2 regions of the Microbacterium sp. SLBN-111 genome follow, and region 1 is predicted to be linked to the other one. Evidence: predicted binding sites of a transcription regulator. Region 1 holds the regulator's gene; the other holds the start of a gene.
The links. The regulator LexA, encoded in region 1, represses DNA repair genes until DNA is damaged. The targets are predictions, from matches to a motif close to TCGAACANNTGTTCGA.
Positions count from the first base shown of each region.

Region 2: the regulator LexA is predicted to act here: its motif matches at 2,331-2,346, upstream of RKD05_RS10215 (DUF222 domain-containing protein).

Region 1 covers NZ_JBMGQH010000001.1:32,861-41,490, forward strand. Annotated here, with positions in the region: gene RKD05_RS00170 (histidinol-phosphate transaminase) at 1-901, opposite strand, end outside; gene RKD05_RS00175 (LysM peptidoglycan-binding domain-containing protein) at 926-1,276, opposite strand; gene lexA (transcriptional repressor LexA) at 1,537-2,226, shown strand; gene RKD05_RS00185 (hypothetical protein) at 2,489-3,352, shown strand; gene RKD05_RS00190 (S9 family peptidase) at 3,421-5,310, shown strand; gene hflX (GTPase HflX) at 5,374-6,702, opposite strand; gene RKD05_RS00200 (class I SAM-dependent methyltransferase) at 6,980-7,633, shown strand; gene dapF (diaminopimelate epimerase) at 7,654-8,508, opposite strand; gene RKD05_RS00210 (GNAT family acetyltransferase) at 8,519-8,630, opposite strand, start outside.
Region 2 covers NZ_JBMGQH010000001.1:2,206,888-2,215,517, reverse strand. Annotated here, with positions in the region: gene RKD05_RS10220 (phytoene desaturase family protein) at 1-1,554, shown strand, start outside; gene RKD05_RS10215 (DUF222 domain-containing protein) at 2,357-3,916, shown strand; gene RKD05_RS10210 (aminotransferase class I/II-fold pyridoxal phosphate-dependent enzyme) at 3,956-4,507, opposite strand; partial or broken gene RKD05_RS10205 (PLP-dependent aminotransferase family protein) at 4,587-5,405, opposite strand; gene RKD05_RS10200 (pyridoxamine 5'-phosphate oxidase family protein) at 5,512-6,186, shown strand; gene RKD05_RS10195 (bifunctional proline dehydrogenase/L-glutamate gamma-semialdehyde dehydrogenase) at 6,193-8,630, opposite strand, start outside.

The sequences.
Region 1 (8,630 bases):
CGACGTAGCCCAGGGCCGCCACCGTGGCGGAGATACGGTCGCGCTGGGCCACGATCTCGTCGACCATGGACAGCATCGTCTCGGCGTGGCCGAGCGCAGCGGTCGCCGCCGCCTGCGTGAGGGCGCTCAGGTGGTAGGGCAGGCGCACGAGGCGCAGCGCGTCGATCAGCGCCGGATCCGCGGCGAGGTAGCCCACGCGAGCGCCGGCGAAGGCGAACGCCTTGCTCATGGTGCGGGAGACGACGAGACGCGGACGGCCGGGCAGGAGTGTCACCGCGGACGGGGCATCGTGCGGCGCGAACTCGTGGTACGCCTCGTCAACGATCACGATGCCGTCGGTCACGGCGTACACGGCCTCGATGACGTCGAGGCCGAGCGGCGTTCCCGTCGGGTTGTTGGGCGCGCAGAGGAAGACGATGTCGGGGTTCTCGCGCACCACCTGCTCGGCGGCGAACGCCGGGCTCAACGTGTAGTCGTGCTCACGCTCGGCCGCGACCCACTCCGCACCGGTGGCGCGGGTGAGGATGGGATACATCGAGTACGTCGGAGTGAAGCCGAGGGCGCGTCGGCCCGGACCGCCGAACGCCTGCAGGATGTGCTGGAGGACCTCGTTGGAGCCGTTGGCCGCCCAGATCTGCTCGCGCGTCAGCCCGTTGCCCAGGTAGTCGGCGAACGCCTCTCGGAGTCCGGTGAACTCCCGGTCGGGATACCGGTTGACGTCGCGCAGCGCCCGGGCGATGGCATCCAGGATGTCGTCGGCCACCTCGGAGGGAACCGGATGCGTGTTCTCGTTCACGTTGAGAGCGACGGGAAGCGCAGCCTGGGGTGCTCCATATGGAGTCATTCCCCGCAGGTCGTCGCGAAGAGGCAGGTCATCGAGGCGAACGGTCACCTCACCCATCGTAGGCGGCTCCGTACCCGGGGATCACCGACTCGGGGCGTACTCCGCGGGGATCGCGATGCGCTGGCCGGCGGTGACGGACCCGTTCTCGAGCGCGTTCAACCGGGTGATCTCGGCCACCACGTCGCGGGGATCGGAACCCGGTGCGACGTCTTCGGCGATGGACCACAGGGTCTCGCCGCTCATGACGGTGATCTCGGTGAACGCGCCCGCCGGCGCGCCCGACTCGTTGGAGGCGAGAGCCGCTCCCCCGCCGACGACGGCGATGGCGAGCGCGACGACCACGGGCAGCGCGGCCAGGAAGGCGAACACGCGGCGCCCGCGCGCGGTCAGCCGCAGGCGGGTCGTGGGGGTGGTGACGGCAATGCTGCTCATGGTGTGCTCCTCAGTGGGGAGAGATTCGCACCCCACCCTCGGCCGGGAGGGCGGTGGTGCGAATCTGTATTCCGAATCTATCTTCGATACTGTGAGAGTGTCAACACCGGGGTTCTCGGAGACCGATCGAACGCGACACGCGGAGCGCTCCGCCTTGTTCGAGTGATCTACCGGATACGGTTTCGACGAGGAGACCTCATCACGGACCTCCGACATTCGAATTTCCGCCGCATCGGAAGCGCGGCGCGAGGGGAGCACACATGACCGACGCGACGACCGCAGCCGGCCGCGAACGGCCGCAGACCCGGCGCCGGAAGAGCCTCAGCGACAAGCAGCTCGCGATCCTCGAGGTGATCCAGCGCTCGATCGCACGGCACGGCTATCCGCCGAGCATGCGCGAGATCGGCGATGCCGTGGGGCTCAAGTCGCTCTCGAGCGTCACCCACCAGCTCAACCAGCTCGAGTTGAGCGGATACCTGCGCCGCGACCCCGGGAAGACGCGCGCGATGGAGGTGCTGATCGACCTGCCCGGCACGGCTGCCGAGAACCCCGCCGACACCGCACCCGCCGTGGGCGACGCCGCCCTCGTGCCCCTCGTCGGGCGGATCGCCGCGGGAGTCCCGATCACGGCGGACCAGCAGGTCGAGGAGATCTTCCCGCTCCCCCGCCAGCTCGTCGGCAAGGGCGAACTGTTCATGCTCAAGGTGTCCGGCGACTCGATGATCGACGCGGCCATCTGCGACGGCGACTGGGTCGTCGTCCGCGCGCAGGCGACGGCGGAGAACGGCGAGATCGTCGCGGCCATGCTCGACGGCGAGGCGACCGTCAAGACGTTCCGCCGCCGCGACGGGCACACGTGGCTGCTCCCCCGCAACTCCGCGTTCGAGCCGATCCTGGGCGACGAAGCCGTCGTCCTCGGGCGCGTGGTCGCGGTCCTGCGCACGGTCTGACGTCGGTACGACGATCCGGAAGGCCGGATGCCCCCTCGAGGCGGCATCCGGCCTTCGTGGTTCCCGGGGCGTTTGTCCACAGGCCCATCTCGGCCCCGGGTGAGCGGCCCCTAGCATGACAGGACACCTCGAGAGAGCGAGTCCCGTGTCGTCGAACTCCCCCGCCTCCCCCGTGCCGGACCCGGCCGCCACTCCTTCGCCCGCGGTGCCGAACGGCGAACCGTCCCCGACGGCACGGGCGCGGCGCCCGCGGACGAGCGTCGTGATCCTGTCCGTCCTGCTCTTCTTCGTCGTCGTCGCCGGCGGGCTCGGCTTCTTCTGGGTGGTCACGCAGCTGGAGGAGGCGCGGACGCAGATCGAGGATCAGCAGCAGAAGATCACGGATCAGCAGCAACGCCTCGACGAGCAGCAGGAGATGATCGACCGCAAGGAACAGTTCGGTGCCGCGATGGACGACCTGTACGCGACGGTCGACCCGCTCGTGGGGCTTCCGTACTCGACCGTCGTCCCGTGGAACCGCGTCGAGAACCTCGCCGAGAGCGCGTGGAACCACCGCCGCAACGCCACCGGTCTCGGTCAGGACGTCGAGGTGCTGAAGGAGCTGACGACGGAGATCTCCGAACAGTCCGCGGGTGTGGCGGATCAGGCGGCGTCGAACGCCTCCGGCACCGCGTGGGAGGCCACGCTCGACAGCCTCGGACGGGGCTGGGTGTCCACCGTCTTCGACGACGCCACACCCTGCGGCGACACGGCCCTGGCGTGCGTCACGAGCACCGACCCCTTCACCGTCCACGTGCGGGCCGGTACGCGAGCGGATCCGACGATGACGGACTGGATCCGCACCGGTGCGGCGTACCACGAATACGCCCACGTCCTGCAGTTCACCAACCCGGGTCCGACGGACGCCGCCCTCGCGTCCTTCGGGGGCGACGTCGAGACGATGGCCGACTGCTACGCGCTGACGTTCCTCGACGGCTGGTCTCTCGACCATGAGGTGTCGATCGACGAATACTCGTACTACGAGGTCAGCGTCGGATACGGCTACACGTGCGACGCGGGCCAGCGCCAGGTCATCCGCGACTGGGTGGGACGTCTGGGCGTGACGCGTCAGACCGTCGGGGGCTGAGTCGGAGCGGTCCGGCCGCCAGGGAGTCCGCCCCCGGGATGTCCGACCCGGTCCGTAGGGTGGATGCCATGCCTCAGACGCTCCCCTATGGATCCTGGCCCTCGCCGCTGACGCCCGAGGCCGTGTCGCAGTCGTCGCCGCGCGTGGACGGAGCCCGCTTCGTCGGCGACGAGGTGTGGTGGGGCGAGTCCGTCCCCAGCGAAGGCGGACGCGTCGCGGTGCGGCGGCGCCGCGCCGACGGGTCCGTCGAGACCGTCCTCCCCGCACCGGCGAACGCTCGTTCGTCCGTGCACGAGTACGGCGGCGGTGCCTGGACCGCGTCCGACGCCGGTGAGCTGTTCTACGTCGAGAAGGCCGATCAACGGGTCTACGCCCTGACCCCCGGAGGCTCCGCGCGGGTTCTGACGCCCGAGAGCGGCGACGTGCGCCACGGCGGACTCGCCTGGCAGCACGGCGTGCTGCTCGCCATCCGTGAGACCCACGGGCGCGGCCGTGTCCCGTCCCGTGCCATCGTCCGGATCCCGCTCGACGGTTCCGAGTCCGTCGTGCTCGCGGACGGGAGCGACTTCCTCGCCCACCCGGCGCTCTCGCCGGACGGTCGCCGCCTGGCGTGGATCGCCTGGAACCACCCCGACATGCCGTGGGACGCGACGACTCTCCGCGTCCGTACCCTGGACACCGGCGAGACGCACGACCTCACGGGCGGCGGCCGACGGGCGCCCCTGCAGCCGGTGTGGATCGGCGACGACGAACTGCTCTACGCCGACGACCCCGACGGACGCTGGAACCTCTACCGGCGCGCGCTCGACGGCGACCCGCAGCCCGTCGCCCCGGTCGACGCCGACACGGGCGGGCCGGTCTGGGTCCTCGGGACGCGGTGGTACGGCGCCACGACGGACGGTCGCATCGTCGCGGTGCGCACCGACGGAGGCGATGAGGTCGTCGAGATCGCACCGAGCGGCGTCCGCCCGACGGGCGTCCCGGCTGTGGCCGGCGCGGCCGTCGACGACGTCCGCGGGTCGCGTGCCCTGATCTCCGGCACGACCGCGACCGGGAGCGCGGGCCTGTGGTCCCTCGACCTCGACAGCGGCACCGCCGACCTCGTCACGGGGGGCGCGGGTTCCTGGGGAGCCGAATGGATGCCATCCGCCCGCGCTCTCACCACCGAGGGCCCGCACGGCCCGGTGCACGCCTTCGCCTACCCGCCCACGCACCCCGACGCCGTCGCTCCCGAGGGCGAGCGGCCGCCGTACGTCGTCTTCGTGCACGGCGGTCCGACCTCCCACGTCGGCCCGGCGCCCTCGGCGAAGACGGCGTTCTTCACGAGCCGCGGCATCGGCGTCCTCGACGTCAACTACGGCGGCTCGACCGGCTACGGCCGCGCGTACCGCGAGCGCCTCCTCGGCCAGTGGGGCGTCGTGGACGTCGACGACGTGGCGGCAGCGGCATCCGCTCTCGCCTCCGCGGGTCTCGCCGATCCCGAACGTCTCGCGATCGAGGGCGGGTCCGCGGGCGGCTGGACCGTTCTCGCGGCCGTGACGAACACCGACGTGTTCTCGGCCGGCATCTCCCGGTACGGCGTGGGCGACGCTCGCGCCCTCGCCGAGGACACCCACGACTTCGAGGCCCGGTATCTGGACGGGCTCATCGGCCCGCTGCCCGACGCAGAAGCCGTCTACGTCGATCGCTCGCCGCTCTCGCACCCCGAACGCTTCCGCGTGCCGCTCCTGATCCTCCAGGGCTCGGAAGACCGGGTGGTGCCCCCGTCCCAGGCCGAGGCCATCCGCGACTCCCTCGCGGCGCACGGCATCCCGCACGCCTACGTCCTGTACGAGGGCGAGGGGCACGGCTTCCGCCGGGCCGAGACCGTCGTGGACTCCCTCAGCCGGGAACTCGGCTTCCTGGGCGCGGTGTTCGGATTCGAGACGCCCGGGATCGCCCCGGTCTCGCTGGACTGAGCGCCGGGCCGGGGACGCGAAGACGCCCCGCCGGTGCGGCGGGGCGTCCTCGGGGAACGTGCGTCAGCCGGCGAACGGTGCGAGCTCGGCGGCGAGGCGAGCCCCGACGTGTGCGTGCAGGAACGTGCCCTGCTCCCGGTGCTCCTGCGCGACGATGAGGCCGGTTTCGTGGACCGCCGACACGAGGTCCCCGCGGTCGTACGGCACGACCGCCTGGACCTCGACCGCGGGGAGCGGTAGCGCCGCCTCGATGGCGGCGCGGAGCTCGGCGATGCCCTCGCCCGTTCGCGACGACACGAACAGCGCCGCCGGCGCGAGCCCGCGCAGCACGAGCCGGTCATCCGGGCTCAACAGGTCGGCCTTGTTGAACACCACGATCTCGTGACCGAAATCGGCATCCACGTCACCCATGACGTCACGCACCGTCGACAGCTGCGCGGCCGGGTCGGGGTGCGAGCCGTCCACGACGTGCAGGATGACGTCGGCGCCGCCGACCTCCTCCAACGTGGACCGGAACGCCTCGACGAGCTGGTGCGGTAGGTTGCGCACGAAGCCCACGGTGTCGGTCAGCGTGTACACACGGCCGTCCGTGGTCTCGGAGCGGCGGACGGTGGCATCCAGGGTCGCGAACAGGGCGTTCTCGACGAGGACACCGGCGCTGGTCAGCCGGTTCAGCAGGCTCGACTTGCCGGCGTTGGTGTACCCGGCGATCGCGACGGACGGGATCGTGTGGCGCTTGCGCTCGGCGCGCTTGGCCTCGCGGGCGGGCGCGAAGTCGCGCAGCTGCTTGCGCAGCTGGGCCATGCGCGTGCGGATGCGGCGACGATCGAGCTCGATCTTCGTCTCACCGGGACCGCGCGATCCCATACCCGCGCCGCCGGCGCCGACCTGTCCACCGGCCTGGCGCGACATCGAGTCACCCCAGCCGCGGAGGCGCGGGAGCAGGTACTCGAGCTGCGCGAGTTCGACCTGCGCCTTGCCCTCGCGGCTCTTCGCGTGCTGGCTGAAGATGTCGAGGATCACCGTGGTGCGGTCGATGACCTTCACCTTGACGACGTCCTCCAGGGCGCGTCGCTGGCTGGGGGCGAGCTCGGTGTCGGCGATGACGGTGTCCGCGCCGACCGCCGCGACGATGTCGCGCAGCTCCTCCGCCTTTCCTCGACCGACGTAGGTCGCGGGGTCGGGGTGCGGCCGACGCTGCAGCACGCCGTCGAGCACGACCGCACCGGCCGTCTCGGCCAGGGCGGCCAGCTCGCGGAGGGAGTTCTCGGCATCCGTCTGCTCCCCTTGGGGGTGGACGCCGACGAGCACGACGTTCTCCAGGCGCAGCTGGCGGTACTCGACCTCGGTGACGTCCTCGAGCTCGGTGGAGAGACCGGGGACACGCCGCAGCGCGGCGCGCTCCTCGCGATCCCACTGATCTCCGTCGCTCGATCCGCCGTACGCCGTCGAGGCATCCTGAAGGGCTTGCGCCGCCCCGAAGACCCGGACCCCTCGGTGCGCATCGGCGCGCGCGAGCACGCGGTCGACCGGGTCCACCGGCGACTCGTCGGTGCTCGGGGGTGTGGTCTGTTCGGTCATGTGTTCCTTTCGGCCGCGAGCAGTGCCGCGGCATCCTCGCACTTTAGTCGCCCCCACGTCGGAGGCTCCGGTCCGGTACGCTTCCCGCATGGGGAGCGACCACTATTTCAGCGCGTCGCCGTCGAGTCCCGAACAGTTCCGCCGCCTCCGCGTCACCCTCGCCGGGCGTGAGCTCGAAGTCGTGACCGCCGGCGGCGTGTTCAGCCCCGACCGACTGGATGCCGGCACCTCGGTGCTGCTGGCCAACACCCCCGCTCCGCCCGCCGGTGGAAACTTCCTCGACCTGGGGAGCGGGTGGGGGCCGATTACGCTGAGCCTCGCCCTGGATGCGCCGCACGCCACGGTCTGGGCGGTCGACGTCAACGAGCGAGCTCTCGACCTCGTGAGGCAGAACGCGGAGCGCCTCGGCCTCACCAATGTCAACGCTGTCCGGCCCGAGGATGTTCCCGAGGGCATCTCCTTCCGGACGATCCGCTCGAACCCGCCGATCCGGGTCGGCAAGAACGAACTGCACGGCATGCTCGAGCACTGGATCCCGCGCCTCGAAGAGCGCTCGGACGGATGGTTCGTCGTGCAGCGGAACCTCGGATCCGACTCGCTCCAGCGGTGGCTCGCCGCCACCTTCACGACCGGTTTCTCGATCCACCGCGCCGCCACTGGCCGCGGCTACCGGGTGCTGCGCGTGCGCCACCACGGCTCGCCGCCGAGCGAACCGATCGACGTCATCACCGACGCGGTCTGAGCTTCCGGCCGCGAAGGCTCTCAGGCGAGCGCGACCTCTCCGGTGAAGACGAGGGACGCCGGTCCGGAGAGGAACACGCGCCCGTCGGCGACGCGGACACCGAGCGTCCCGCCCCGCGTCTCGACGATCCACGAGTCGGGTGCCGCGGGTCCCGCCCAGTGGCGCACGGCCAGGGCCGCCGCCGCAACGCCGGTCCCGCAGCTCAGCGTCTCTCCGACGCCGCGCTCGAACACGCGCATGCTGATCGCCCCCACCCCGTCGCGAACGAGCGGATCGGCCGGGACCACGAACTCGACGTTGGCGCCGCGGGCCGGCGCCGGGTCGAGCACCGGCTGATAGGCCAGCTCGAGCCCGTCGAGCTCGTTCTCCGACGAGAGGGCGACGACGACGTGAGGGTTGCCGACGTCGATCCCGACGCCGGGGCGCGCCACCGGCAGCCCCTTGGCGCGCACGAGGACCTCGCCCGGCTCGATACGGAACTCGCCCAGGTCGACCTCGAAGCCGCGGTCACTCCGCGTCAGCGTCTTGACGCCCGCGCGGGTGCCGATGCGGAGACCGCCGGAGATGTCGGCGAGCCCGGTGTCGGTCAGGTAGCGGGCGAAGACCCGCGTGCCGTTGCCGCACATCTCCGCCTTCGACCCGTCGGCGTTGCGGTAGTCCATGAACCACTCCGCGCCCGAGGCCGCGGCATCCGCTCCCTCATCGATCGCCGACGAACGCACGACGCGCAGCAGACCGTCCGCGCCGATGCCGAAGTGGCGGTCGCAGAGGATCGCGACCTGCTCGTCGGAGAGGTCGAGTTCGCCGTCGGGGTCGGACACGACCACGAAATCGTTGCCCGTGCCGTGCCCCTTGGTGAACGCGAGAGTCGCCATGGCATCCAGTCTAGGGATCGGAGGCGGGCGGGTGATCGGCGGCAGCGGCGGGGACTCCGGGCACCTCGGGACCGTCGACGATGAGCCGGCGCCCGGTGGCCCACGTCTCGAACGGTTCGTAG
Region 2 (8,630 bases), 2.2 Mb from region 1:
ATCATCGACGACCTCGGCCTCCGGCTGGAATTGCGACGTCGGCGGTATTCGTCCTACACGCCGGACCCCGCCGATCCGACGCGCGGCATCCTGATCGACACCGCGGATGCCGAGGCGACAGCCGCCTCCTTCGCGCGGACACTCGGCGACGCCGAAGAGGCGCGGCGGTTCGCGGCGTTCGGCGAACGTCTCCTCCCCCTCGCACGCGCGGTCTTCCCGACGATGACCGAACCGCTGCCGACCGCGGACGAGGTACGGGCGCAGCTCGACGATGACGAGCTGTGGGAGGCCGTGACGGAGCGGCCGCTCGGCCAGCTCCTGCGCGCGTCGCTCGAGAGCGACCTCGTCCGGGGCATCGCGCTGACCGACGGGCTCATCGGAACCTTCGCGTCGTCGGACGACCCGTCGCTCGCGCAGAATCGATGCTTCCTCTATCACGTCATCGGCGGCGGGACCGGCGATTGGGACGTCCCGGTCGGCGGGATGGGCGCGGTGACCGCTGAGCTCGAACGCGCCGCGCGCGACGCCGGCGCCGAGATCCGCACCGGGGTCGAGGTCATCTCCGTCTCGCCGTCGGGTGAGGTGCACGCCGTGACCGGCCGCGCCGAGGTGTACGTGGGCGACGTCGTGCTGAGCGGAGTGGGGCGGGCCGTCCTCGCACGGCTGCTCACCGCGGGTGGCGCACCGACGGCCGCGCCCGAGCCCGAGGGCGCGCAGATCAAGGTCAACATGCTGCTGTCCCGGCTGCCCCGTCTCCGGGACACGTCGGTCTCCCCCGAGGCCGCGTTCTCCGGAACGTTCCACGTCAACGAGACGATGACCCAACTGGATGCCGCCTACGTCACGGCATCCGCCGGTCTCGTGCCCGCGCCGCTTCCGGCCGAGATCTACTGCCATTCGCTGACCGACCCGTCGATCCTCGGTGACGAACTCCGCGCGAGCGGGGCGCAGACCCTCACGCTGTTCGGGCTCCAGGTGCCGCACCGGCTGATCGACGGGGAAGACCCCGTGGCTGCCGGGGCGCGTCTTCTCGCCGAGGCGCAGCGATCGCTGGACTCGGTGCTCGCGGAGCCGCTGCGGGACTGCATCATGGCGGCCCCCGACGGGCGGTTGTGCATCGAAGCTCGCACGACGACCGACCTGGAGCGGTCGCTCGGGATGCTCGGCGGCGACATCTTCCACGGCGGGCTGTCGTGGCCTTGGCGGGAGGGGGACGGCGGTGGGCGCGGTTCGGGCGGCGGGGGCGCGGGGGCGGGCGACGGGGCGGGAACGGGTGCGGATGCGCGCGGCAGCGGCGGCGGCACGGCGCACGGGGCGGGCGCGGCCGACGGGGCGGGGGCGGATCGCGGCGGCGCGGCACACGGGGCGGGCGCGGGGGCGGGTAGCGTCGGAGCCGGTCTTGGGCCCGCGGAGCGGTGGGGCGTCGAGACCGGGCACGCGCGCGTGCTGGTGTGCGGCTCGTCGGCCCGGCGCGGCGGAGCGGTGAGCGGTATCGGCGGCCAGAACGCGGCGATGGCGGCCCTGGAGATCCTGGGGCGTCCTGGGCGGGGGTAGCGGACGGGCCGGGTTCGGCGGGTTCTGCGGTACTGGCGTCGGTTCGGGCGGTGGGCCACCACTGGCGCGGGCAGACCAGGCCATTGCCGTTCGGTGACGGGGCACACACGAGCGCAGCCGATCAGGCAGACACCATTCGGTCGACGGGGCACACACGGGCGCAGCCGATCAGACAGACACCATTCGGTCGACGGGGCACACACGGGCGCAGCCGATCAGACAGACACCATTCGCCCACGACGCGGGCGCCGGTTCGGCCGACAGTCCGCCCGGCAATTCGATCGACGGCTCGGGAGCAGAGTGGGCCCGACGGAGACGAACGCGGTCCGGCCACAGCGACGGCGCTGCGACCCGCAGCGGTCGAGCCGATGCGGGACCGGCGAGAGCGCTTGGGCCGTGGAGAGTGGGCACACGCGGGTTCAGTTGCGTGGGCCCTCCGCCCGGCGACAGCCGTCGGCAGGGTCGGCGGGCAGGACTTCGCGATGGTGGCCGGAATGAGGCTCGACACTGTCCGGGTGACACCTGCGGACGGTGCGGAGCGACGCGGCGTGCAGGTCCTGCCCCTTCCGGATGGCCCCGAAGTCGTGGGTCCGCGAGGCCGCGACGGTCTGCGCATCGCCCGTGTCAGCGCGGGGAATGCGATCCGCGGGGGTGTGGTGCGATGACGCCCGGACCGAGACCGGATCGGACCCGACACGCGAATCCTCGAGGCGTCGGCCCGCCTGCTCAGCATCGGGTGAATCAAGGACCGGCACAGGTGAGATCTCGACGCACATTCGAATATATGTTCTAACTTGGATGCATGACCTCCCAGCCGCCTTCGGACTCCGAGTCTCCCGCCGACGAGCGGGAGCGGGTGCGGGCGCTCGTGGAGGCGATTCGCGACGAGTCCGTTCGCGTGGCACGCGTGCAGGCCTCGCTCGTGAGGCTCCGTGCGGAGGCGCTGCAGATCGCGCTCGATCAGATGGCACGCGTTCGCTCCCGCGACACGCGCGCGCGGGAGATGCCCGTCCGCTCTCTCGCGCTCGAGATCGCGGTGGCCACGCACACTCACGACCTCACCGTCCAGAAAGAACTCTCCGATGCCCACACGCTGACCGAGAAGTTCGCCGCGACGGTCGATGCGCTCGGCGAGGGACGCATCGGCATGCGCCACGCTCAGGCGATCCTCGAGACCGGCATCGTCCTCGACGATGACGACACGCGGGCGGGGTGGGAACAGGTCGTCCTCGCACGGGCGGAGCGCGACTCCCCCGGGCGCGTGCGCGCGTTCGGACGCGAGCTTGCCGAAAGCGTGCACCCGGTGGGCATGACCGAGCGGCACGCGCGTGCCGCCGCGACCCGCGGGGTAAGCGTCCGAGATCTGGCCGATGGCATGGCGGAACTGAGTGTGATCCTCCCGGCGACGGTGGCCTACGGCATCCGCGACCGTCTTCGGCGGCAGGCCGCGGCCATCCGCGCGGCGGCCGCGGAGGCACAAACCGAAGAAGCACCGGAGGCAACCGGAGCCGACACGGGTTCGGACGCACACACCGGCGGCGCCGCGGGAACGGCTCCGACGCCGATGGACGGCACGGCGGCGGTCGGTGAGAATCCAGGATCGGACGCACCCGCCAGCCTCGATGAGTGTGGGGAGGCGATGCCGGAGGCCCCGGCTCACGCTGCTTTCCTCTCCGTCGACACTCCGGCCGAAGTGACGGCGCTCGACGTGCCATCCGTGGCGGAGGACCCGCAGAGCTCTCCGCGCGATACCCGGACTCTCGCGCAGATCGGCGCCGACCTGTGCGCGGATCTGCTCCTTACCGCGGCGCCGGCGGTCGACCCGACCACAGACGCGACATGTCCCGGAGGGCTGGGGGCAATCCGTGGGCACGTGCAGATCACCGTGCCCGTGATGACGCTTCTCGGCCACGCCGACGTCGGCGCCAGCCTCGACGGGTTGACGCCGATCGACCCCCAGACGGCGCGTCATCTCGCGGCGCGGGCTCCCGGGTGGGATCGCGTGCTGTGCGACCCGGTGACAGGCACCGTACTCGAAGTCGACCGCTACTCCCCCACGACGTCGCAACGCCGATTCCTCGCCGCCCGCGACCGACACTGCCGCGCGCCCGGATGCCGAGCGCCCATCGGCCGGTGCCAGCTCGACCACAACCACGAAGCTCACGACGGTGGACCGACCCACCTGAGCAACCTCGCCTATTTCTGCGTGCGCCATCACACGCTCAAGACCGAGACCGACTGGACGGTGACGCAGGAAGCCGACGGCAGCCTGAGGTTTCACAGCCCGCTCGGGCAGGACCACCACGAGAAGCTCGCCGGGCGAGTGATGTTCGTCCCGGATGCCGACCCACCACCGTTCTGATCGCCGTGCGCGCCGGTCGAGCTCGGCGTGAAGGGAACGTCAGGAGCGCCCGAGCGTCAGGAACGCCCCCGCGTCAGGAGCGCCCCCGCGGCGTCCGAGCACCTCCGCAATGACCGACAACGCCTCCGTCAGCCGCACGGTGGTCGGCTCGGCGTAGCCGAGGACGATGCCCGCCGGAAGTCCCGTGGGCGTACCCGGGAACGCGTAGTCGCCGAGCCCGGCGACGAGCACTCCCCGCGCCGCGATCTCCGCCACGACCCGCGACTCGTCGTCGGGTGCCGCGTCCGGCAGGAGCGCGACGGCGTGGAGCCCGCCGTTCATGGCCGTGAGAGTCACCCCGACGGTCGAACCGAGCGCCTCCAGCACGAGCTGCCGCCGATGGCGGTACTCGCGGCGACGACGAGCCACGTGGCGGGCGAGCGAACCGTCGGCGAGGTACGCGGCGAGCGCCTCCTGCGTGACCGCGGACACCGCGAGGTCGAGGTCCGCACGTACCACCCCCAGTCGATCCCGCATCTCCCCGGATGCGACGATCCATCCGAACCGCAGCGCCGGTGTCAGCACCTTCGACAACGTCCCGATGAGGACCACCCCGCCCGGATCCAGCAGACGCAGCGGCGGGAAGCGGCGCGCGACCGTGCGGGAACTCGCTGTCGTAGTCGTCCTCGATGACGACGGTCCCGTGTTCGCGGGCCCAGGCGATCAGACGCGCGCGGGCCGCGGCATCCAAGCGACTCCCGAGCGGGTAGTGGTGGTGGGGCGTGACGACGATGGCATCCAGGTCGCGGTGCTGCTCGATGGCATCCAGGTCCCATCCGGCCTCGAGGGTCACGGGCAGGGGGACCATCTCGATCCCCAGCCGATCGAGGATCGTGCGCACCCGCGGATACCCCGGGTTCTCGACGCCGACCCGCCGGACGCCGTCCGCCCGTCGTGCGGGCAGCGCGAGCGCCGCGAGGAGAAGGGCGTCGCTGGTCCCCGCGGTCACGATGACGTCGCCGGGGTCGACGGTCACGCCGCGCGTGCGTCCGAGGTGCCGACCGATCTCGCTCCGCAGAGCGGGCATCCCCCGCTCGTCCTCGACGTCGGGCTCGGGATCGACGGCGCTGGCCCGACGCCACGCCGACCGCCACGCGGCGTCGGCGAGCCCTCGCGATCCGGGCCGTCCCGGACGGAGGTCGACGACCGACGGCGCCGCCACGGCGGGCGGCCCGGGCACCTCGGCGCTGACGACCGGAGACCGCGGAAGCTCGGCTACGGCCGTCCGGGCACCCGGGCGCGCGAGCAGGTATCCCTCGCCGACGAGCGTCTCGTAGGCGGCGACGACGGTCCCGCGTGCGACACCGAGGTCGTCGGCGAGCGCGCGCGTCGACGGCAGCGTCTCGCCCGCAACCAGCCGCCCTTCGACGACGGCGACGCGGAGACCCTGCGTCAGCTGCGCGTGCAGCGGCACGGGCGACGACCGATCCAGAATGCCGACGGAGATCATGGATGCCACTCTCCCACTGACCGCTCCCACCGAGACCGAACTGGACCACCCGATTCTCGTGGAATCGGCCTAGGGATCAGACCACTCCCAGCGGTGGAATCGGAACATGACCGACCTTCCCGTCACCCCCCTTACACGCGTGCGGCGACTGCCGCAGTACCAGGTCACCGACCGTGAAGCCCTCTACGACATCGTCGACGGCGCGCTCTCGGCGACCCTCGCGATCGTGCGCGACGGACGGCCGGTGGCCCTTCCGGTCGGGATCGGCCGCGACGGCGACGACGTCCTGATCCACGGATCGACGGGCAGCGACTTCTTCCGACGGATCGCCGCGGGAGCGCCGGTGTGCCTCACCGTGACGCACCTGCTCGGCCTGAAGTACGCCCGCTCGCTGTTCGACAGCTCGATGCGCTACCGCTGCGCGGTCGTGTACGGGGTGGCATCCGTCGTTCCCTCGGAGGAGAAGGAGGGCGCCTTGCTCGCCCTGTCGGAGCACCTCATGCCGGGGCGCGCCGCCGAGGTCCGTCCGATGAACGCGCGCGAACTCGCCGCGACGCTCGTGCTGCGCCTGCCGCTCGCGGAGGCCAGCGTCAAGGACAACGCCGGATCAGAGGTCGAGGAGGACGGTGACGGCGAGGACCGCGCGGTCTGGGCGGGCGAACTGCCGCTGCGGGTCGTCGCGGGCGAGCCGGTCACCGCGCCGCAGACGGTGCCGGGAACGCCGGCTCCCCCTTCGGTCCACCGTGCCGCGGAACGGGTCGCGTCCCACGGCACGGTGTAAGAAAGGTCAGGCCCGAACCAGTGGGGCGACGGCGTAACGCCGAGGCGTTCCGAAGCGGTGCGCGGTGATCGACACGGCCTGCTCGCGCACGAACGGAAGCATCTCCACTTCCCCGGCGCGGGTCGGTTCGCCGGCGTACAGCGCCACCGCGGGAGATCCGGCGGTGTCCTCGGCGAAGCGTTCGGCCGAACCGCCGAGCAGCCGCACGCGGCCCCCGGTGCGCGCGAGCCGCGCCGCACGCCGCGTCCAGGCCGCGGCGTCCTCGATGTCGTAGGCGACGCCCGCACCCTCGAGCCACGCCCGCACGGCGGGGGTCAGTTCGCGGCCGGCGCTCACCGTGACCGCGGAGCCCGTCCGCACGCCCGCCGCGACCACGCGCACGAGCGCGACGTCGGCCGCGTCCTCGAGCCGCACCGTGACCGGCACGGCGCCGTAGCGCAGCACGTTCTGCTCCGACTCCAGCCCCGTGACGTCCCGCGCCACGGAGAACTCCGACGCCCACACCGCGGCGTCGGACGCCAGGGCGGATGCCAGCCACTCCCGATCCGCGGCGGGCACGGCCGCACACGCCGGCCCCGCGAGGGCATCGGCGAGCCGCGGCGCCGATGTCTCGGCATCCGTCCACGACCCGAACCCGAAGAGGTAGTGCGGGCCGCCGGCCTTGGTGCCGGCGCCCACCGCGGACTTCTTCCAGCCGCCGAACGGCTGCCGCTGCACGATCGCCCCGGTCGTGCCCCGGTTGACGTAGGCGTTCCCGGCCTCGATCCGCGAGAGCCAGCGCTGAATCTCGGTCTCGTCGAGAGCGTGCAGCCCCGACGTCAGGCCGTACTCGATGGCGTTGACGATGTCGATCGCCTCGTCGAGGGTCTCGGCCGTCATGATCCCCAGCACCGGCCCGAAGTACTCGGTCCGGTGGAACTCGCTCCCCGGCTGCACGCCCTCGCGGATGCCGGGACGCCACAGACGCCCGTCCTCGTCGAGACGGCGCGGCTCGACGACCCAGCGCTGCCCGGGCTCGAGGGTCGTCAGCGCGCGCAGCAGCTTGCCCTGCGCGGGTTCGATGAGCGGTCCGACGCGGGCGGCGTCGTCCCACGGCATCCCGACCTCCAGGGAGTCGACGGCGTCGACGAGCTGGTCGCGGAAGCGGCGGGAGGTCGCGACGGAACCGACGAGCACGACGAGCGAGGCCGCCGAGCACTTCTGACCCGCGTGGCCGAACGCCGACAGGGCGACGTCCTTCGCGGCGAGGTCGAGATCGGCGCTCGGGGTCACGATGACGGCGTTCTTGCCGCTCGTCTCCGCGAGCAGCGGCAGGTCGGGACGGAACGAGCGGAACAGCTCCGCGGTCTCGTACGCCCCCGTGAGCACCACGCGCTCCACTGCCGGATGCGTGAGCAACTGCCGGCCGAGGTCGTTCTCGGACACCTGCACGAGCGTCAGGACATCGCGCGGGATCCCGGCTTCCCACAGCGCCTCCACCATCACCGCCCCGGAGCGTTCGGCGAGCGCCGCGGGCTTGATGACGACGGCCGACCCGGCGGCGAGGGCGGCGAGCGTGGACCCCGCGGGGATCGCGACGGGGAAGTTCCACGGCGGCGTCACCACCGTGAGCCCTGCGGGCGTGAACCGGGCGCCGTCGATCCGGTCGAGGCGTCGCCCCTGCTCGGCGTAATAGTGCGCGAAGTCGATCGCCTCGGACACCTCGGGGTCGCTCTGCTCGACGACCTTGCCGCACTCGGATCCCATGACCTCGATGAGCTCGGCCCGGCGCGCCTCGAGCAGGTCGCCCGCGCGGTGCAGGATCTCGGCGCGCGCATCGGCCCCGAGGTCACGCCACGCGGCCGCCGCATCGGCGGCCCGCCGGAGGCGCTCGTCGAGCACGGACTCCTCGGTCACCGTGTGCGCGGCGATCGTGTCGGCCCCGACCCGCGAGGTCGCCATCCGCGCCACGATCCCCCCGGCCCACGCGCGGTTCGCCGCGATCGCCGGGTCGGAGTCGGGCGTATTGCGGAAACCGTCGCGCGGCGCAGGCTCGGGCGCGACCGTGCGGTCCTGCACCCGGTGCGACGCCGGAACGCCCACCGGCATGTCGGCGAGCGAGGCGAGGAACCGGTCGCGCTCGCGCGCGAACAGCGCCTCGTGCGTGCCGAGGTCGAACACGGCCGACATGAAGTTCTCGCTCGACGCCCCCTCTTCGAGGCGCCGGATCAGGTAGGCGATCGCGACGTCGAACTCCTGCGGGTGCACCACGGGCGTGTACAGCAGGATCGACCCGACCGTGCGGCGTACGACCGCCTGCTGCGCCGTCGCCATGCCGAGAAGCATCTCCACGTCGATGCCGCCCGTGACCCCGCGCCGCTCGGCGAGCAGCCACGCGAGCGCGACGTCGAAGAGGTTGTGTCCGGCCACGCCGATCCGCACGTGCGCGGTGTGCTCGGGCCGCA